4 regions of the Exiguobacterium sp. s183 genome follow, and region 2 is predicted to be linked to each of the others. Evidence: riboswitches for the same ligand, from Rfam matches in the RefSeq annotation. Region 2 holds a riboswitch; each other region holds the start of a gene.
What was found. A riboswitch is a leader RNA that binds a small molecule or an ion and turns the genes downstream of it on or off. The one in region 2 is predicted to bind S-adenosylmethionine.
Positions count from the first base shown of each region.

Region 1: linked by a shared signal. The riboswitch ahead of KNP62_RS12970 (methionine ABC transporter ATP-binding protein) and the one ahead of msrA (peptide-methionine (S)-S-oxide reductase MsrA) in region 2 are both predicted to bind S-adenosylmethionine.
Region 3: linked by a shared signal. The riboswitch ahead of KNP62_RS02930 (aminotransferase class I/II-fold pyridoxal phosphate-dependent enzyme) and the one ahead of msrA (peptide-methionine (S)-S-oxide reductase MsrA) in region 2 are both predicted to bind S-adenosylmethionine.
Region 4: linked by a shared signal. The riboswitch ahead of KNP62_RS07585 (2,3-diketo-5-methylthiopentyl-1-phosphate enolase) and the one ahead of msrA (peptide-methionine (S)-S-oxide reductase MsrA) in region 2 are both predicted to bind S-adenosylmethionine.

Region 1 is NZ_JACSKN010000006.1:9,645-15,037, reverse strand. It holds gene KNP62_RS12980 (PTS sugar transporter subunit IIC) at 1-749, opposite strand, end outside; gene KNP62_RS12975 (thioredoxin family protein) at 930-1,187, shown strand; SAM riboswitch class I at 1,638-1,744, shown strand; gene KNP62_RS12970 (methionine ABC transporter ATP-binding protein) at 1,822-2,850, shown strand; gene KNP62_RS12965 (methionine ABC transporter permease) at 2,840-3,502, shown strand; gene KNP62_RS12960 (MetQ/NlpA family ABC transporter substrate-binding protein) at 3,533-4,366, shown strand; gene KNP62_RS12955 (MDR family MFS transporter) at 4,467-5,393, shown strand, end outside.
Region 2 is NZ_JACSKN010000001.1:429,321-434,713, forward strand. It holds gene KNP62_RS02205 (four-helix bundle copper-binding protein) at 1-31, opposite strand, end outside; tRNA gene KNP62_RS02210 (tRNA-Ala) at 144-216, opposite strand; gene KNP62_RS02215 (GRP family sugar transporter) at 340-1,203, shown strand; gene KNP62_RS02220 (SRPBCC family protein) at 1,405-1,827, shown strand; gene KNP62_RS02225 (DM13 domain-containing protein) at 2,791-3,312, opposite strand; gene msrA (peptide-methionine (S)-S-oxide reductase MsrA) at 3,414-3,938, opposite strand; SAM riboswitch class I at 4,006-4,105, opposite strand; gene KNP62_RS02235 (hypothetical protein) at 4,150-4,311, opposite strand; gene KNP62_RS02240 (amidase family protein) at 4,425-5,393, shown strand, end outside.
Region 3 is NZ_JACSKN010000001.1:557,834-563,226, reverse strand. It holds gene KNP62_RS02935 (iron-containing alcohol dehydrogenase) at 1-709, opposite strand, end outside; gene KNP62_RS02930 (aminotransferase class I/II-fold pyridoxal phosphate-dependent enzyme) at 706-1,881, opposite strand; SAM riboswitch class I at 1,960-2,059, opposite strand; gene KNP62_RS02925 (AI-2E family transporter) at 2,218-3,318, shown strand; gene KNP62_RS02920 (MDR family MFS transporter) at 3,588-4,832, shown strand; gene KNP62_RS02915 (peptide MFS transporter) at 4,978-5,393, shown strand, end outside.
Region 4 is NZ_JACSKN010000002.1:415,026-420,418, reverse strand. It holds gene KNP62_RS07610 (PadR family transcriptional regulator) at 1-81, shown strand, start outside; gene KNP62_RS07605 (DUF4188 domain-containing protein) at 53-535, shown strand; gene KNP62_RS07600 (cupin domain-containing protein) at 554-1,087, opposite strand; gene KNP62_RS07595 (methylthioribulose 1-phosphate dehydratase) at 1,101-1,718, opposite strand; gene KNP62_RS07590 (2-hydroxy-3-keto-5-methylthiopentenyl-1-phosphate phosphatase) at 1,715-2,365, opposite strand; gene KNP62_RS07585 (2,3-diketo-5-methylthiopentyl-1-phosphate enolase) at 2,362-3,516, opposite strand; SAM riboswitch class I at 3,586-3,687, opposite strand; SAM riboswitch class I at 3,893-3,995, shown strand; gene mtnK (S-methyl-5-thioribose kinase) at 4,078-5,229, shown strand; gene mtnA (S-methyl-5-thioribose-1-phosphate isomerase) at 5,226-5,393, shown strand, end outside.

The DNA of each region.
Region 1 (5,393 bases), on a different contig from region 2:
TGAATCTTCGGTGACCCGAGGAAGTGGGCGATCGATGTACCGGTCGCGTTCGCCTGCCAACCCGCGATGGCGAGACCGAACCCAGCGGCGACGACGCCGAGGTTTGCCGCACCGGCTGCAACGCCTGATAGACTGATGGCCGTTGCGATCCCGACAGTCGAAATCGGCGAGACGATGATGAGCGAGAACGCCATCGCGATCAGGATGCCCATGAGAACCGGTTGAAGATCCGTCATCGTCATGATGAGGTATCCGATGTATGTCGTGATCTGTGAAATATACGTCAATAAGAAGGCACCGATGCCGCCTGCGACGACAATGACTGTCATCGGCATGACGATGACGGTATACGTCTTCAAATGTGGGGCGAGCTTCATGACGAGAATCGTAGCGATCGCAGCGGTCACACCGGCTGTGATCACGTCACCGATTCCGGCCATCACAAACGCACCTTCGTTAATTCGAACGGCGCCACTGCCGACATAGGTTGCGATGGCGATTGTTCCAGCCTCTAAAATCGATCGTCCGAACTGCATCGCGACGGCAAGACCGATAATGGCCGGGAGGAGGCGCATCGCAATCGTCGTCGCATCCAATATGAATTGAAGAGACGGAAAATAAGGGAGTATAGCTTTCGTGAGTTCGCCGAGCAGCGCACTCGGGATGAGGGCGATCAGAATCGCCATGCTGAGACCGTTTAAGACGTTCATCGTAAATTGCTTTGTCGTACCTGTTGCCTGTTCCGTCATCATTCATTCACCTGTCCTTCTTCTTTGCTGTTATGTACAAAAGCGATAAAGTTAGAATCCATATTATTCCTATCAGACAGAAGAGTCAAGAGAATCATTGAAAAATTCTGAAATTTCACGAGAGCACGATTTTTGAACGTGACTCGAACGACCATTATAATGACAGGAGAGGTGAGAAAAATGATTACAGACGGATTCTTATATATATACGCGCCAATGTGTGGTACATGCGCTGTCGCGGAGAAAATGTTGACGGTCGTCGAGGCGGTCGACCCTGAAATTCAGATTGAAAAGCGCGATGCGAACTATATCCCAAACGAGCTTGAAGCCTATCAGGTGATGAGCGTCCCAGCGTTGTTAAAGCTTGAAAATGGCGAGGTTCGGGATCGCCTTTATGCCTTTCAAAACGTTCAACACGTCCTCTCTTTCGTGAAGTGAGAGAGGAACATTAGAATAATCTGAAAATTTTAAATAATCAGTTGACACAGAAAGTTCACGAATGGTATATTCATTACAACATCTTACTTGAACACAAAATAGGACGCGATATTCCCGACATCAAGACGTTTTGATGAAGCCGATGCTACCTTTATACGAATACACGTCAGTCTTCCCTTCGATTGTCCCCCAAAAAAATCAAGCGAAGAAAGACGTTCCGTATAATCGCACGGTCCAAGTCAAGATCGAGTGATGATTGGTGAATCTCCCCCATATAAGGATGTAAATCTTGAACGGGCAAAAGATTTTCATCTATGGGCTGTCCTTCCGTGACTCAAGGTGCTACGTTCTGTGTCGTCCTCGGACGGCACCTTTTTTTGATTTTTTTGAAAAAATGATTTGACAGCAGAAAAAGCTGTCGCTATGATAAAGCTAATCGAATACACAACACTCTTATCAAGAGAGGCTGAGGGACTGGCCCTATGACGCCCAGCAACCGCGGAGCAATCCGAAATGGTGCTAATTCCAGCAAGGTGAGAAACCTTGACAGATGAGAGCAATCGTTGTCCGTACGATAAAGTGCGCACGTTTGCTCAAACGTGCGCGCTTTTTTTGTTGTCAGGAGGGAAAGGAATTGATTCAACTACGAAACGTCGCCAAATGGTTCGATACGAAGAATGGTCGTGTCCAGGCGGTGGATGATGTGTCACTAACGATTGATCGCGGTGAAATTTTTGGAATAATCGGATATTCGGGGGCGGGGAAGTCGACGCTCATCCGATTACTCAACCGTCTCGAATCACCGTCTAGCGGTGAAATAGAGGTCGCCGGGAGTGAGCTCACGAAGCTCAGCCCGAAAGAATTACGAGGGGTTCGCAAGAACGTCTCGATGGTCTTCCAGCACTTTAACCTTCTGTGGTCGCGCACGGTCGCAGAAAACATCAGCTTCCCACTCGAATTGATCGGGGTTCCGGCAAGTGAGCGGAAACGTCGGGTTCAGGAACTCGTCGAGCTCGTCGGACTATCAGGTCGCGAAGATAGCTATCCGTCACAATTATCCGGCGGTCAAAAACAGCGAGTAGGGATTGCCCGCGCGCTCGCTACAAATCCAGAGGTGCTCCTCTGTGACGAAGCGACAAGCGCGCTCGATCCGAAGACGACGGATTCGATTCTTGAACTGCTCGTCAGCATCAATAAGAAGCTCGGATTGACAATCGTCCTCATCACGCATGAAATGCACGTTATCCAAAAGATTTGTCATCGCGTCGCCGTGATGGAGGCAGGGAAAGTTGTCGAGACGGGTCAAGTCTCTGATGTGTTCCAACATCCGGAGCAGCCGATCACGAAAGAATTCGTGAAACAAATTGGGGCGGTCGACGATCTGTCGCTCACGTTCGAACATTTGAAAGCACGCTATCCGAGTGGGCAAATCGTCAAATTGAAATTCTTGAACGAAACGGCAGAACAACCGATTTTGTCTGATGTCCTTAAGACGCACGACATCGGATTCAACATCATCGGCGGGAACGTGACTCAGTCACAAGTCGGTGCGCTCGGCACGCTATTCATCCAATTGATTGGGGAAGCACGAGAAATCGAACGCGCCATCGCGTCGATTCGTTCGCAATCAGTAGAAGTGGAGGTGGAAAGCGATGTTTCCTAACGTAGACTGGCAAATCATGATGGAACAGACATGGGAGACGTTATACATGACGCTCGTCGCGGGTGTCGCGACGTTTGTGATTGGACTCGCTTTAGGTTTGATTCTTTATATTACAAACGAATCGCTATTATTGAAGAATCGTCCAATTTACGTCTTCGTCAGCGCGATCGTCAACGTATTTCGTTCGATCCCGTTCATCATCTTAATCATTTTACTCATCCCGTTCACGTTGTTCCTGCTCGGTACCATGCTCGGTTCGACGGCGGCGCTTCCGGCACTCATCATCGGAGCTGCACCGTTCTACGCCCGTATGGTCGAACTTGCCCTTCGTGAAGTCGACCGCGGTGTCATTGAGGCAGCGGAATCGATGGGCGCGACGAAATGGCAAATCATCTACAAAGTCTTGATTCCGGAAGCACTTCCGGCAATCGTTTCAGGACTCACAGTGACCATCGTTGCAATCGTCGGTTATACGGCGATGGCCGGCGTCGTCGGAGGCGGCGGACTCGGGAACTTGGCCTTCTTGGAAGGCTTCCAACGCTCACAAAACGACGTCACGTTCGTGGCGACGGTGCTCATCTTGATCATCGTGTTCGTCATCCAGTTCATCGGTGACCGACTCGTCACAAAAATTGATAAACGTTCAGCTTAATAACACATATACCATTTGGAGGGATTCATGATGAAAACTTGGAAAACAGTACTCGGATTGACAGCTTTATCAGCATTCACAGTTCTCGCGGCTTGCGGCGGGGAAGAGGCAGAAACAGGTTCTGGCGATGAAAAAACATTGATTGTCGGTGCGTCGAACGTACCGCACGCTGAGATTTTAGAGCACGTACAAGAAGAATATGAAGCAAAGGGCTACAAACTCGAAATCAAGAAGTTCCAAGACTACGTGCTTCCGAACAAGACGCTCGCAAGCGGTGAGCTCGATGCGAACTACTTCCAACACGAGCCGTACCTTGAGTCACAAATGGCTGAAAACAAAGACTATAAATTCGCATCTGCGGGTGGCGTTCACATCGAGCCAATCGGTGTGTACTCACAAAAATACAAATCGCTCGACGAACTTCCTGAAGGCGCAGAAATCATCATGAGTTCATCGGTCGCTGACCACGGGCGTATCCTCACGATGCTCCAATCAGAAGGTCTCATCACACTTGCTGAAGGCAAAACAGTCGATGCAACTGTCTCTGACATCGTCGACAACCCGAAAGACTTGAAATTCAAGACGGACGTTGAAGCAGCACTTCTTCCGACAGCTTACAACAACGGAGAAGGCGATGCGGTTCTCATCAACACGAACTACGCAATCGATGCAGGTCTCAACCCACTTGAAGATGCCATCGCACTTGAAGGCGAAGACTCACCATACGTCAACTTGATCGTCACACGTGAAGGGGACGAAGAAGATGAGCGCGTCAAGGCACTCCTCGAAGTATTGACTTCTGAAGAGACACAACAGTGGATCTTAGACGAATACAAAGGTGCGGTTGTACCGGTAAAACAATAAGCAGTCTCGACTCAGGGATCATCCCCTGGGTCTTTTTTTGTCTAGTGTTCTTTCATAAAGAGAAGTACACTACATATATGAAAGAAAAGGGGGGATTTGGATGAAGCTCAGACAGATTCATCCACTGACGTGGGGCGTCCTGTTCGGGACGTTTTTTGCACGACTGGCGACGTTTTTCGTCATGCCATTTTTTGCGATCTATCTGGCCACGCTCGGATTTTCGGCGAGTGTGATTGGAACGATCTTTGCCGTGACGGCACTTTCGGGTCTGTTCATGAGCTTCTTTGGGGGGACACTCTCTGACCGATATGGGCGAAAACAACTCATGCTGATTGGGATTGTGCTCAATGCCGTCACGTTCGCTGGCCTTGCGCTTGCGACCGATCTGTTTTGGTTTTATATGCTATCGATCTTGATGGGCATGTCGCGATCTTTCTTAGAACCGGCTTCACGCGCACTCATCAGTGACACGACGCAGGCAGACCAACGGGTCATCGTCTATAACGTCCGTTACTTTATGATCAATATCGCCGCGGCCATCGGGCCACTCTTAGCGGTCGTCTTGTCGCTCACCGGTGTGAAGACCGCATTCTTTGTTGTGACGGCAGTGTACATATTGTATGGAATTATCATCTCGATCTTGTTTTATAAGTATCCGTTTAAAGAGGGGGATGGGGTCAAGGCACGGCCACGTTTGACGGAGACGTTTCGCGTCCTACGAGACGACCGGACATTCCGTGCGGTCATCATCGGGATGATCTTCGCGATTATCGGTTATAGCCAGTTCAATTCGACGCTCCCGCAATTCATCGCGCTACGCGATGGATTAGAAGAAGGCTCGAGATTATTCGCCTACTTATTGACGACGAACGCCATCACGGTTCTCATCGTCCAATATCCGATTATGCGTTTCGGGATTCGTGTCTCTCCGATCAAGTCACTCTTTTTCGGGATTTCGACGTTGTCGTTGGGACTCTTACTCATCGGATTTGCGACGGTGGAGTGGGTATTGTTCGTTGCGATGGCC
Region 2 (5,393 bases):
CCAATGTTTCTTCTACAGATGTTCGTTCCATCAAAATTCCCCCTTATATGAAAAAGTCTATCTTTCATTACCCGTTCACAAAGGGGTTGAATCGCCGAGCATCAATAAAAAAGTCACATCTCTTAAGAGATGTGACAGATTAATGGAGCATAGGGGGCTCGAACCCCTGACCTCTACGCTGCCAGCGTAGCGCTCTCCCAGCTGAGCTAATGCCCCGTTCGAAATCATTATATCATCGTAGTATTCGACATGGCAATTCTCTTTTTCAATTTAGGTTTATAAAATTGGAGACGTGGGAATTTCATGTTAGACGTTATATTAAGAAAGCAGGTGTGCTTTATGGAAATGATTCTTTTGGCACTCTTACCGGCACTCATGTGGGGAAGTATTCCACTCATCGTGTCGAAAGTGGGAGGAAAACCGATTCAGCAGTTAATCGGAACGACCATTGGGGCGATGATCATGGCGGCCGTGATTGCCCTCGTATTCCGACCGGAGTTCACGACACTCGCCATCGTGACCGGATTTATCTCAGGGGCGTTCTGGGCGCTCGGTCAATATTTGCAGTTCCAATCGTTCCAAATCCTAAGCGTCTCCAAAGCGATGCCAATCAGTACGGGAATGCAGCTCGTCGGGACGTCTCTCTTTGGGGTCATCGTTCTCGGGGACTGGCAGACGACGACAGAGCTATGGTTAGGGTTCTCAGCGCTTGTCTTGATTATCATCGGGGCGACCATGACTTCGTATCAACAGAAAAAAGACAAAGATAGCGCCGGTGCGTTGAAAAAGGGGTTACTCGTCTTATTCGTTTCAAGTATCGGTTACGTCACGTATGCGGTCTTGACGAACTACTTTGAAGTAGAAGGCATCACCGCGATTCTTCCACAATCGGTCGGGATGTTCATCGCAGCACTTCTCTTCAGTATCCGTGAGAAGGACGTGAAGAAAATCGATCCACGTACGTTCAAGAATATTTTAGCCGGGATTGCCTGGGGAATCGGGAACTTCGGTCTCTTCGTCTCGAGCGGAGAAGTGGGGATTGCGACTTCCTTCGCTTTATCTCAATTGAACGTCGTTGTGGCGACACTCGGTGGGATCTATCTCTTAAAAGAGGAGAAGACGACAAAGGAACGCGTCTATGTCTTTATGGGAATCGGCTTGATTGTCGTTGCCGGATTTATGCTTGGGATTGCCAAAAGCTAAATTTCAATGATGAAATGATAAGAACCTTGAATGCGCACTCGTGCTAGCGTGCCATTCAGGGTTTTTTTGATTACCGATATTAAGGGAGAGCAGGAGATGATGTGACCGATAGGGAAGTAATCTCATGTTGCGTTCGTCATATAGGAGGGGCAGCGCATTCGTGATTGATTAGAAAAATGTAGAATAAAGGGGAAACGAATCATGGAATCAAACGTTGTGACGATATCAACGGTCGTCGATGCACCAATCGACACTGTCTGGAAACTGTGGACAGACCCAGATCATATTAAACAATGGAATCATGCGTCTGACGATTGGCATACGACCGAAGCGGAAAACGACTTACGGATTGGCGGGAAATTTCGAAGTCGGATGGAAGCAAAAGATCAAAGCATGGGCTTTGATTTTGAAGGAGTGTATGAAGAAGTTAAAGTAAATGAGCTTATTCAGTATCGTCTTGACGATGAACGGAGAGTTAGAATTTCATTTGCTTCAGAAGGGAATCAGACGAAAGTGATCGAGGTATTTGATACAGAATCGATGAATCCGGTTGAATTGCAACGACAAGGCTGGCAGGCAATTCTCGATAATTTCACTCGATATGCGAATGGATCTAATAAGTAGGTCGAATAATTTAAACTAAATATCGGCAGGGTCCATGTTGAAGTTGATATGGATTCTACCGATTGTCATTATAAACATCCAAAATTACTCATTACATAAAGGGTGAAAACTCTAAGTTTAAAGAGGGTGTATGACAGTTTGAAGTTTCTGTAGGATATCAATTATTAGAGAAAATTTTAATAGATAGTTTAAGATCGATTCTTCATTTTTACATATAAAAGGATGAATTCATTTATCACAAAAAAGATAAAAGCACTAAACACTCCCATTACAGTTGCAAAATTAATGGTTCCTTCTGTAAATACTGACAAATCGAATATAAGGCCGTAAGGGAAAACGAAAAAGGCACCAAACATCAAGTGCATCAAAAATGAAGTTATTTTTTTGATTTTGAATGTCATACGTTGACTTAGAAACTCCGAAAAAATAGAGGTCATTATTCCATAAGTGAAAATAATAGGTGAGGCATAAAACACATACATAAAAACATTCTGAAAATAAGTAAAATCTTCAAACACAGGCATGAAGACTGGAAGAGAAAAACTCAGAACAATTGAAGATAAACAGGCTACCATCAATTTTGGAACAATCATTTTCTTCTCCATACGAAAGAAATGGCAAACGCAGTAAAGCCTCCGATTACAACAATATAGAATATCGAGTAGAAAACAAACTCGCCGATATCTTCAAGACTCTTAAACGTGTTCTCTACAATCATTGGTTCAGATAAAATCCCAATCGTCACGATCGGCAGAAAAAGAATCCAAAACCGTTTCCAAAAATATGAGCTGTATGACGTCGATTGATGTGAAGTCAAATAAAAACCCTCCTTATAAAAAGTTCCATACTTTACCATATTGTAACACGTGAATTGCATGAATAAATAGATAGAACTGATAGAAATAATTTTTCTAATACAAAAAAACAGCGAGGACGTCAAACGTCCAGGCTGTTTGATATCAGTTATTCATTCGACGCGCTCAATTCACCCGTCCCGAACGTCGCACTAAAAGCACGGCACCAGATCACTACGGTGCTATATTCTGACAGATCGACATCTGCCGGAACTAAATAGTTTTGGTTTCCTGTATTCCCTTTAAGTGCTCCAAGTCGAATCCCTTCGGACGTCTCTTGTCCTGGCTTCGTCAAATAGACAAATAAATCAGGTCCGTTCGTCGTTTCAAACTCTTCAAATCGGAGATACGTCCCGTCTTCTGCCTCGACGGAGCGAATCGTGCCCGTCGTCTCATAATTTTTCTCCCCGTCCATGAACACACCCGCTACTTCGGTTTGACTCGGTTGTGGTTCCGGTGTCTCAGTTGTCTCTTCCTCTGTTTCTTCTTCTGAAGCAGGCGTCTCAACAGCTGTCGGTGGTAGTCCTTCATCGACTGTCTCTGTCAAGAAAAGCGGTGAGATGAGCCACCAGGCGACGGCGATTACGGCTACGCCGATCACACTGATGATGAGTTTCGTACTTGTTTTCATGTATGAGTCCTCCTTTTCGGATGTATGAACCATTAATAGCCTTTTCCCGATTATTGGGCTTATAAAAAGACGCGGATGCTAAAATCCGCGTCTGATGACCGTTATACGGTTTCGGTCCAGTTCTCTTCGATGAACGTGTCCCGTCCTGAGATGGCCCGGTCTTCTTTATAGTGTTTTGGATTCTTTTTGTGGTAATCCTGGTGATACTCTTCCGCTTCGAAGAATGTCGTCGCCGGAGTGATTTTTGTGACAATCGGTGCCGTGAAACGACCACTTGCTGCTAATACGTCTCGACTCGCCTCAGCCGCGATTCGTTGTTTCTCCGTGTGATAGAAGATGGCTGGGGCATACTGAGGCCCACGGTCTTGGAACTGCCCACCGTCATCGGTCGGGTCTGTCTGGATCCAATAGAGTTCTAGGAGACGTTCATATGAGAACAGAGATGGATCATACGTGATTTGAACGACCTCTAAATGACCAGTCGTTCCCGTTTTAACTTCTTCATACGTCGGATTGTCGATCTGTCCGCCCATATAGCCGGATACGATTCCTTCTATCCCTGGTAGTTCTTCAAAAGGTGTTACCATGCACCAAAAACAGCCACCTGCAAATGTTGCTTTTTCCATCTTGTCGTTCCCTCCAAATCGTATTTCAACAAAAAAGCGCTCACGTCGGATGACATGAGCGCTCTCGTCATATCGTCCAAGGTTTCCCTTGCTGGTCGTAGCACCTTGCCTGTGGCAGGTTGCTGTGAAGTCATGGAGCCAGATCTCTCGTTCACTCTTGATATCGATATGTAGTTGGTGAGAGCATCATACCACCCTCAAAATACTTTCGTCAATGCTTCGGTTTTCGCTTCAACTGAAAAATCGTCAAGACGATGATGAATCCGATCAACCCGATCGAAATGAACGGACCATACGGCACATTTTCTCCGTATAACTGCAAGAAAAATAGACCGAATACGGCGAGCAACACGAATACGTAGGAGCGCGTCATAGGAACCTCCTGTTTTTTCTTAAGTGTAACAAGAACACATAGACTTGGCGATACGAAAAGGAAATCAGGCATAGAGCACGAATAAAGTGGGAGAGATAAAGGAGGAATGTAGGATGGAACAAATCCAATTACATGAGCTGACGATTGAACGTGCACATCGTGGGTATAAAGAAGGACAATTCACGGCACGAGACGTGACCGCGTATTACCTTGGAAGGATTGCTGCATATAATGAGCGACTTCATGCCGTCATCCAGGTGAATCCGGACGCCCTGTTCGAGGCAGAGGCGGCAGAACGGGCCTATAAAAAAGGAGTACGCAAACCGCTCCTCGGTATCCCCGTCTTAATTAAAGACAATATCGAGACAGCCGGTCTGATGCGTACGACAGCAGGTGCCGCCGCCATGCGACATCATTTTGCAGGTCGAGATGCCGAGCTCGTAAAACGATTACGGGCTGACGGGGCAATCATTCTCGGAAAAGCGAACCTGTCCGAGTGGGCGAACTTTTTAACGGAAGATATGCCGAACGGTTGGAGTGCTGTTGGCGGACAAACGAAGAACCCTTATGGCGACCAATTAGATGTCGGGGGATCGAGTTCTGGATCGGCTTCGGCGGTTGCGGCGAACCTGACACTCCTTGCCGTCGGATCTGAGACGAGCGGCTCGATTGTACACCCGAGTGTGCATAATAGTATCGTCGGAATCAAGCCGACCGTCGGCTTGATTAGTCGTTCAGGAATCATTCCGATCTCACGTTCTCAAGATACGGCTGGACCGATGGCGCGTACCCTCCGTGATGCGGTCGTTGCCTTACAGACAATGTGTGGTGAAGATTCGACTGATCCTGCGACATGGGAAACTCCAATCGGACCGCCTTATGTGACATGTCTCGATGTCCGTCAAGCCGTCGGTATGCGTGTCGGATTTATCAAGCCAACTATTTCAGACGAAGAAGTCGATTTGTATGAACAGGCACTTCGATTGTTGCGTCAAGCCGAGGTTGAACTCGTCGAAATCACGTTACCGAAACATACGGCATTAGAACAGGCAGATATTTTGTTTGATGAATTCAAGCTTGGG
Region 3 (5,393 bases), 130 kb from region 2:
GAGCGACAGCAACACGAGTGCCGGCATCCCCAAACCCACCAACCGCACCACCGATTGCGAGAACATGGTCGACGATATACCGAATGTCCTTACCGTAGCGACGGAAGTCCTGTTCGCGGATTGACAGGTCCATCAATTTACCGCACTGCGCAGCAAGTGATAACCCTGACTGAATCCCTGCATCCTTTGAAGTCGTCCCGCTAATATAACGAGCCTCGAACCACTTTGCGACCGTGTCGATGACGCCAGCCTTGAAATAGTCATAAGGCGAATCACGTAACAGTCGTTCATCTGCGATGACGCGTTCGATGACGACCGGAAACGTGTCATAGCGAATGTAAGACCCTTCCTCACTGTAGATGACGCTGAGTGGTGTGAAGGCTGCACAGTTTGATACGAGTGTCGGGACGACAATGAGCGGGACCGACTGGGTGAATGCAATCCGCTTCGCCGTATCGATCAATTTACCTCCGCCGACGGCAATCCATACGTCGGGTCGATAGGCATTCAAACGATTTATTTCTTCGTCTGTACATTCCCCGTTGAACTGTACACTCGGAAGATTTGCTAGACGAGGGAACACGCGAACCGCTTCACCGTATCCGTTCGATCCTTTCAAAACGAGTGCCTTCCGGTTTCCAATCAACGTATGAAGGTTCTCGAGCGCATCATGCGAATGGTCATATTCGAGCACGGCCTGACGAATCACAAATGTACCTCCTCATAGGCTGCAAACAGTCTCTCAATCCGTTCTACCGCTTCATCAATCTTCTGTTCAGACGATACGAGACCGAAACGGATGTGGTGCTCTCCCTCTGTTCCGAAGAAGTAGCCTGGTGTGACGGCGACTCCCGCCTCGTGGAGTAACTTTGTCGAGAACGATTTTGCATCCCCCTCAGGTACTTTCGCCCATACAAAGAACGAACCCTTCGGTGCCTCAATCTCCCACCCCGCCCGGCGTAACCCATTAATCAATCGGTTTCGTCTTGTTTCGTAAAGTGAGGCTAGGTCATCACGTAAGTCGCGCGGGGATTCTAACGCCACAATCGCTGCCTCTTGAATGGCTGAGAAGACAGACACGTGGACGTGATCTTGATACGTGTTGATGGCTTCAATAATATCGGCATTTCCGACCGCGAACGCGACACGCCACCCCGACATATTGAACGCCTTCGACATCGTGTATACTTCAATTCCAATTTCTTTCGCACCATCTGCCTGAAGAAAGCTCGGGGGAACATAACCGTCGAACCCAATGCTTCCATAAGCGAAATCGTGGACGACCATCACATCATGCTTCTTTGCAAACGCGACGGTCTCTTCAAAGAATGCCGGCGTCGCGACAGCCCCAGTCGGATTGCTCGGGTAGTTCAAATACATGAGCTTTGCGTGTGCCGGGTCGAGTGTTGAATAGTCCGGAAGAAAGCCGTGTTCCTCTTTTAACGTCAAATCGATGATTTCCGCACCTGCGAGCCTCGCTCCAGAGATGTAATCCGGATAACCCGGGTTCGGGAGTAAAATCCCGTCACCTGGTTCGAGAAGACATTGTGGGAGTGTGATCAAACCTGATTTACTACCAATCAAGATGGCGACTTCTCGTTCCGGGTCGAGTTCGACACCATATTCACGAGAGTAAAATGATGCGACCGCTTCTTTCAATCGGGTCTGTCCTCGAAATGGACCGTATTGGTGTGTGGTCGGGTCCGTGATGGCACGTTCGAGCGCCTCACAGATTGGAGCGGGTGTCGGTAAATCGGGTGTCCCTTGCCCGAGTCGGATGACGCTCTTTCCGCTTGCCTCTACCGCTGCGACCTCTTCTGCCAATCCGACGAAGTGTTGCGTCGGTAAAGATTTTAATAACTGTGAACGTCTGTCTGCCATGATTCTTCCTCCTGATACGAAAAAACACCCCTTTCTGAGGAAAGGGGTGCTCAATACAGACGTATGTAGTCAACCACCTTCCCATCTCTCAAGGTCACCTTGCTGGAATTAGCACAGTATTTTGCAATCTGTTGCTGAAGCTTCATCGGGCCAGTCCCTCCGCTTCTCTTGATAGAAAGTGTTATTCGCTATGTAATTTTTGTATGTCCCTAAGTTAACCAGACATTTCCAACGGTGTCAAACATTTTTTTCAAAGTGAACATCTATTGAATCCTTTTCAAAAAACATTCATAGTAAAAGAGTAGAAAAATTATATTTGTATGAGGGGATAGAGCATTGGAGCTTAATCGTCAACTTATTTGGAAACTCAGTGTGATCGGTCTGATTTTACTCGTCTTATGGCGGGTCATCAGTGAACCGGATACCATCTCACGTGTTTTGCAGTACACGTTTCAGTTACTGACCCCAATCATCATGGGGATTGCCATCGCTTTATTACTTAACACCGTACTCTCTTATATTGAAGAACGGTTCCATTTGAAGCGATATCAAGGTCTGCTCATCGTCTATATCACGTTTATCGGGATTTTAGCGATCTCGGTCGTCACGTTGTTCCCGCGGATCTACTCGAGTCTTTCATCACTCATCGAGGAGTTACCCGTCTACATCCGTCAAATCGATGCGTTCTTAGGTGATGTAAACAATTACTTGAAAGACTATAATGCGACGATCGCCCAGGCGATTGATTTTGCACGCTTCGAGGATCGTTATTCCGGATGGGTCGAGACGGCCGTCCTCTCTTCTGTCAGTTATGTCTCTAGTTTCACGATGACATTGATCAACTTCTTGATTGGGATTGTCATCTCCATCTATCTGTTAAAAGACAAAGAAGTCTTCGCTCGCATGTTCAAACGCCTTCTCTACGCGCTCTTACCAGTGGGCACTGCGAAGACGACAATCGATATCTTTCAGGAGATGGACTACATTTTTAAACGATACATCATCGGTAAATCACTCGATTGTCTGATCATCGGTGTTCTCGCTGTCATCGGACTCTTAATCATCGGGGCGCCATACGCGTTACTTCTTGGTGTCATCGTCGGGGTGCTCAATTTTATCCCATACGTCGGTCCGCTACTGGGGATGATCCCAGCGTTTATCATCACTTACTTCTATGATCCGTTCACCGCCGTATTGGTGCTCTTGTTCATCTTCTTGTTGCAGCAATTTGACGGGTTATGGCTCGGGCCGAAGATTTTGGGTGACAGCGTCGGAATCACTCCGTTTTGGGTCATCACATCGATTATCATCGGAGGAAGTCTATTCGGTCTCGTCGGCATGTTTGTGAGCGTTCCGATCACGGCGATGATTCAAGTCGTCTTGTCTAGACTGATTGATTATCGTTTGAATCGAAAAAATTTAAATGAATTACTCTAAATCCTCCCAATAATTTGTTGACACATTGATGAAATGTGTCATACAGTTGAAGAGAAGAACAACAATTAACAGAAAGGAGAGGTTCCCATGTCAGTAGTATCTTCGAAACCATTCATTCAAGTTCATACTGATTGGCAGGCACCTCTTCGATTGATTCATATCTAAGACGCCTGCCTAACTAGGCATGCATAAACAACGTGGGACGTCGTATGCCTTCATGCATATGACGTCCCTTTTGTGTCTAAAATTAAATAAAGCAGGTGACCTGTATGTTTCAATCACTCAAGCAACTCGACCGCAACATTTGGATACGTTTCTTAGGAGAAACGATCACGGGAATCATGATGTTCATGATTGCCCCATTCTTAGTCCTTTATTATAGTGACCAGTTAGACAGCTATCTTCAAGTCGGAATCATCATGGCGACGGGACCAATCATGGCGCTCCTCGGCTCGATGATTGGGGGACGGCTTGCTGATCTATACGGACGCAAACCAATCATGATGATCGCCATCGTTGGTGACGCGCTCGCCCTCATCGGTTTTGCGTTCGCCGACTCGTTTTGGCCGTTGCTCTTACTCAATGCCATGCTCGGCTTGACCAATTCATTGTTCCACCCCGCTGCCAGTGCAATGGTCGCTGATGTCACGGAACCCGAGCATATGAACGAGGCGTTCGGCCTCTTACGAATGGGGCATAACATCGGAGCCGCATTCGGACCGCTTCTCGGGAGTGCGGTACTGTTTATCGACAGGGAGCTCATTTTCTTTGCGGCTGCTTTCATCTTTGGATTATATGCCCTCGTGCTTGGGGCATTTATTCACGAGTCGTTGCCGGAGTTCACGGAAGATGAGACCCCGAGCAACCGTGAAGTGTTGCGCGTATTCTATAACGACCGCGTGTTTCTGATCTTTATCTTTGCGGGTATATTCATATCAATGGGGTTCTCGGTCGTCGAAAGTATGTTGCCGCTCTTTTTGAAAGAGTCGCTCCCGACGTATACGGATCAACAAAACCCATTCCCTTACCTGTTGGCACTTAACGGGATTCTCGTCGTTCTTTTCCAGTTCCCGATTGCATCGAAGCTTGGGAATAAGCCTTTTGGGAAAGTCATGTTTGCTGGAGCTACCGTATTCGGGATTGGGATGGTCTTGATTGCAATCGTCCCGAGAGCATTGTACGCTCTCGACGTTCCTTATCTCCCACTCGTCGGGATTTTACTCGCCGTCTACGCGTTTTACACGTTTGGTGAGATGATCATGTCTCCTGTCCAACAGACATTCATCGCCTTGATTGCGCCAGAGAACATGCGCGGTGCCTACAATGGTGCTGCGAGTGTCCAGTGGCTGATCGGCGGTGTGACGGCACCGATTATCGCGAGTGTCTTCTTCGATCATCGTGCCGGACATATCGCACTGATTTTGATCGGCGGAGCGAGTTGTCTGTCAGGTATTATTTACTGGCAACTCGGACGTCACGTTCAAGCGACAGAAGCAAAGCAAAAATCCGCGTAATCACTCATTGACCACACTCTCTGTTTTTTAGAAAGTGTGGTCTTTTCATTCTTTTCATTCTTATTAAAATTTGAAATTATCATTCAATTCACTTTACAATCATAATAATCCTTTTTATGATAAAACGGTTAAGGAGGGATCTTTCATGGAAAGGATCGATAAACAGACAATCGTGGACAGTGTTCCACAAAAAGGCTTCTTCGGACAACCGAAAGGGTTGTTCACCCTATTCTTCACGGAGTTTTGGGAACGTTTCTCGTACTATGGCATGCGGGCCATCCTCGTATTCTATATGTACTATGAGGTTTCTGAAGGTGGACTCGGACTCGACCGTAATGTCGCGCTGTCCATCATGTCCGTCTATGGTGCGCTCGTTTATATGTCAGGGGTCATTGGGGGATGGCTTGCGGACAGAGTATTCGGGACGTCACGTGCGGTCTTCTACGGTGGTGTGTTCATCATGCTCGGGCACATCGTCCTCTCGATTCCAGGTAGCGTCGTCTTCTTATTCATCTCCATGGCGTTGATTGTTATTGGTACAGGTTTATTGAAACCGAACGT
Region 4 (5,393 bases), on a different contig from region 2:
TTGATTGAATGGTGTGAAGCAGCTGTGATCACCCTCAAAGGAGGAGAAAACGATGGCGCTCAAAATGGCCGTCCCGAATGAAGAAGTAGTGGTGTTTGTCATTGGCTTACGAGTGAATCGTTTGCGATCGATTCGAAAATGGTGGCCGGTCTTCAATGCCATGCCGGCCATGCTGAAAGAATTGTATACACAGAAGGAACTTGGCTTTCTGTCACATGATCTGACGATTGGTTGGCGCTCGGTCACGTTGATTCAATATTGGCGGTCAACAGATGAATTACTCGACTATGCGTACGGGAACACGCATCTTGAGGCGTGGAAAGCATTCAATCAAAAGGCAAGGGCGACGGATGTCGTTGGTATTTTCCACGAAACATACGCAGGGAGTAATTATGAGACGATGTATGTCAATCTACCGGATCGTGGTCTCGGTAAAGCGCTTGGTACTGTGGATGTAGGCAAAGGAAGAAATTCGGCAAAAGAGCGATTGGGTGAACGGTCTTTACACGAGCAAAAGCAACGGACAGATGCATGACGCACCTGCCCGTTTTTATTATGCATTCACATTTTCTTTGTCGTAGATCGGCACCCAGCCCTCGGTCGTCACGAAAATACGAACGGCGACGACTTGGCGGTCTTCTTGCAACGTGAAGTAATGACGCGTGTTGACCGGCACCGAGATGAGGTCACCCGGATTGAGCTCGATATTAAAGTACCCGCGCTCTGCATCGTCAATCGCAAAGATGCCGTGACCACTGACGATGAAGCGAACCTCGTCATCCGTATGGTGATGTTCTTTTTGGAAGTTGACGAGCAGTTCGTCTAAGTTTGGCGTCGCATCAGACAAGGAAATAACGTCAGCCGTTTGATAACCACGTCGCGTCGATACGTCTTGAATCTCGTCTTGGAACGTCGATAAAATGACGGCTTTGTCTTCATCTGTCAGTTGATAGTTTTCTTGAAGGGAAGCTGGTAATTTCGCGATATCCCATGCTTCGTAAAGGATGCCTCGTGAGTCTAAAAAGTCACGTACCTCTTGTTGATCACTGACACGTTCTTCGGTTTGTTGAAAATAAATCGTTGCCATGTTGAATTCCTCCTTATGAATGGACGCCTAAGGCGCGTAATTTTAATGAGTAGCTAAACAAAAATTCATATGCCTCTAAATAACGTTTTGCTGCAGCGGGCGTCTCTCCCCAAACGGTGATCCCGTGATTCCGGATGAGAACGGCTCCGGCATCGCTTGTGACATGTGGGGCAAATGCACGGGCGAGTGTCGGGATATCCGCATGATTCTCGATGATCGGGATCCGGACACTGGCCGTTTCCTCCCAATAGCCGAGTGCCTTGATGATTTCTTGGCCCGTGAACGTGACTTGTCCGTTCGCCGCGTAAAGCTCTGAGATGACGTTATTGTCGACGGTATGCACGTGAAGAGAACAGGTTGCGTTCGTGTTGTTAAAGATTTCGACGTGTAGCAACGTCTCCGCGGACGGTCTGCCTGTTTGCTCTCCAATCAATTGACCGGTCGCATCGACGAGGACGAAGTCTTCATTGGTGCGCTTTCGTTTATCACGACCGCTTGCCGTTACGAGGAACGTCAACGGGTCGTCCGATACGCGGATCGCCAGATTGCCACTCGTCCCGGGGAACCAGTCCCGGGCGGCAAGCTCGTCTTTAATGTCGGCGAGTTCTACCCATCGTTCTTGTACGGTCATACGTTCACTCCTTTCATGTGAGCTGAAATGTCATAGAATGTCTCGAACGGAACATAGTGGATTCCTTCTGTCTCGCAAAGTGAAATCAGTTGACCCCGCGCATACACGACGTCGGCACGTTTGGCGATTTCAAAATCGGTGACGGAGTCCCCGATGACGATCAACGTATCGGTAGGTGAGACGATCTGTCGGGCAATCGTCGGCTTGCAACATCCGCAATCATTCGAGCAATGGGCATCGCATGAATGAGGCCATATGACACGTGCCGTCTCCCTTGAAAAATCAACGTGATTGCAGTAGATGTGTTCCGGTGCCACATGACCTTCTAGAATCGGATGGACGAAAAAGTCCATACCGCCACTGACGACATCAAATCGAAAGCCAAGTGACTGTGTCTCTTGTAAAAACTTGATGAACCCTGGCCGAAGCGTGATGGTTGACTGCAGAAAGTCATGATACAAAGCTTGCTGATGACTCGGGAGCAGGCTGAACATTTGACCGACGCCTTCTCGAATGGAGAGCGTTTGGTTCAAAACACCTTCTTTGAGTTCGACCCATTCAGGTGGGGCGAAGCGTCGCATCAACGCGATGATGTTATCTTCTTCCGTGATGGTGCCGTCGAAATCACAGATGACGTGCGTACTCATCGCGTACCCCACGCATCCAACGCGGTCGATAACGCATCGGTCTCGCTCATCTTACCGATTGCCTGGTCAATTGCTTGGCGGAATGCCCTCGCTCCGGCAGCCGCACCGTCGGGATGCCCATGAATCCCACCGCCGGCATTGATGACGACATCCGTTCCGAAGTCACGAATCAAATCCGGGACGAGTCCTGGGTGAATTCCGGCAGAAGGGACCGTCAGAATCGGTTTCGTCCAATGAGGTTCTGTCGCGTAAGTTTGAATCTGTTCTGCTTCGTCTTTCGGTGTCGACAGTGAACCATATGGTGACGGGAAAAGCGTCAAGTCCGCCCCGGCGAGTCGAATCAGTTTCCCGAAAAGGAGGGAATGACGAATCGATCCGGTCAACGCTCCTGCAAAAGCGGGATGTGCCAAAATCGGGACGTGAATCTCGGGATCTTTAGCGAGTTCCCGTAACGCGTCGAGCCCGTACGTATACACGTTGAACAAAAGTGCGGTCGCGCCTGCCTCAATCAAACGTTTCGCCTGGTCGCGTAAGGTGAAAACGGGTCCGCTCAACGTGACGGCGTATAGAACGGAACGACCCGTTAGTTCTTGGTGTTCTTGAATGATCGATGCTCCAATCCGAGCCCGTTCGAGCGATGGGGTGAGCGGATTGTCATATAAAATCTCATCGTCTTTCACAAGATCGATGCCACCTGTAAACTGGTCACGAAGTTGTGTCGCCAAAAAATCAAGGTCACGCCCGATGACGCCTTTGAAGATGCTCATGGCGAGCGGTCGGTCGTATACTCGAAGGATGTCGCGGACACCTTCGACTCCGAATGCGGCACCCGGAAAGTCCGATGCGAGCTCGTTTGGGAGCGTTAGGTCGACAAGTTGGACGCTTGGGTCGAGCGACAGCTTTCCGAATGTCGTCGTCAGAATGGACGAAAAGTCCGGCGTCACATTATGTAGCGGGTAACGAATCGAGAAGCGACTCGTCGTTTCCTGTTGGGAGGTATCGATGACCTCACCGCGGAATGCCTGTAGTTGATGCTGCTCGAGATGGTTCAATTCGGTCCATGTGCCGACGGTCAGCTCATGTGCGATTTTTTCAGCCACGTGCTCGACGTGATCGGTATGTTTGATTTCATAAGTAGCGATGATTCCCATAAGTTCCTCCTTTCAGGTCAAACAAAAATGACCTCTTGGCTTGGCAAGAGGTCATTCGAAAACAATGAACTCTTATCTCTCAGCGATAGCTGCAAGAATTAGCACCGTGCCATTTCTGGTCGGTTGCTGCGACATCATCGGGCTTGTCCCTCCGTCTGCTCTTGATAAGAATAGTTGTGAAGTTGTGAAATTTAATTGAATTTTTACATAGAATCGCTCACTCGTCAATTCCTTTTTTTGAGAAAAAAAGTTTGAAAATAATGTTTCTATATATGCGTGTCAAAAATAGGGAGTCGACCGAAAATAGAGGATTGACAACTAGCGTGCCTAGTCCGTAATATTCGTCTCAACACGTCAAACACAATTACATCATTTACTCTTATCGCGAGTTGGCAGAGGGAATTGGCCCTAAGACGCCGCAGCAACCGACCATTTGGCACGGTGCTACATCCACCAGACATATGTCTGAAAGATGAGAGGAACAACCAATTTGGGTGTGCCTCTTTCTCGCGGAGAAAGGGGCTTTTTTCATGCATAGATTCAAGAAAGGGGAAAATCATCATGGCTTATGAGGCGTTTACAGAACAAAGTGTCGTCGAACACGTTCGACAGTTGGGGTTACTAGAAGAGGGGATTGCAGAATGTGAGGAAATCGGAGATGGAAATTTAAATCTCGTCTTTCGCATTCGTCAAGGAGAAACGTCATTAATCGTGAAACAGGCGTTGCCGTACGCAAAAGTCGTTGGAGAGAGCTGGCCGCTCACGCTTGACCGTTCGTGGATTGAACAACTGGCACTCCGTGAGTTTTCAAAAGTCGTACCACAATTCGTACCAGATGTACTCGGTAGCGACCGTGAACTCGCCTATACGATTTTAGAAGATTTGTCAGCGTTTGAAATCGTCCGGACGGGTTTCCTAAAAGGAGAGAGCTATCCGAATTTGGCGCGTCACGTCGGTACATTCCTCGGGGAAACGTTGTTTGCGACATCTGACTATGCGAAAGGACCGCTCGCCAAGAAACAAATCGAAAAAGAGTATTACAATCCAGAGCTATGCGATATCACAGAAAAACTGATCTTCACTGATCCGTATCGTGATGCAGAATCGAATCAAATCGAAACGCCTCTTCGTCCGGACGTGGAGCAGCTTTGGTCAGACCTCGCCTTGAAAATTGAAGTGACGAAATTGAAGGTCGGGTTCGTGACTAAACACGAAGCGTTGCTACATGGGGATTTACATACTGGAAGCATTTTTGCGACGCGTCAGGAAACAAAAATCATCGATCCTGAGTTTGCATTTTATGGTCCATTCGGTTTTGACATCGGTCAAATCATCGCCCATTTGGTGTTCTCGACGTATGCACATCCGTTGAAGCGGTTCGAACGCTTCACAGAAGTGCTCACTGTCTGGGAAACGTTCGAAAAAACGTTCCGTACACGCTTCACACAGGCGGTCGAGACATTCAACACAGTAGGATTCGTGGACGAACTGTTGCCATCGATTTTGAGTGATGCGATCGGCTACGCGGGCTGCGAATTGATTCGTCGGACGGTCGGTCTAGCGGGCGTCGCTGACTTGGAAACATTGCCAGACGACCTTCGTATCGAACGGAAACGTCATGCCCTAGAACTCGGCACGCGTCTCATCAAACAGCGTCATCAGATTCAATCCATCGACCAGCTGATCCCGGTTCTATCGGAGGTGCGGGTATGAGTGTGCAAAGTATTCATTTCGATGCCGACACCGAGGTGTTGACGATTTTAGATCAGACACAGTTGCCGCAAGAAGAGCGCTATGTCGAAGTGATAACGCTCGAACAGGCCGAACAGGCGATCAAGTCGCTCCAAGTCCGAGGTGCGCCGGCCATCGCTTACTTC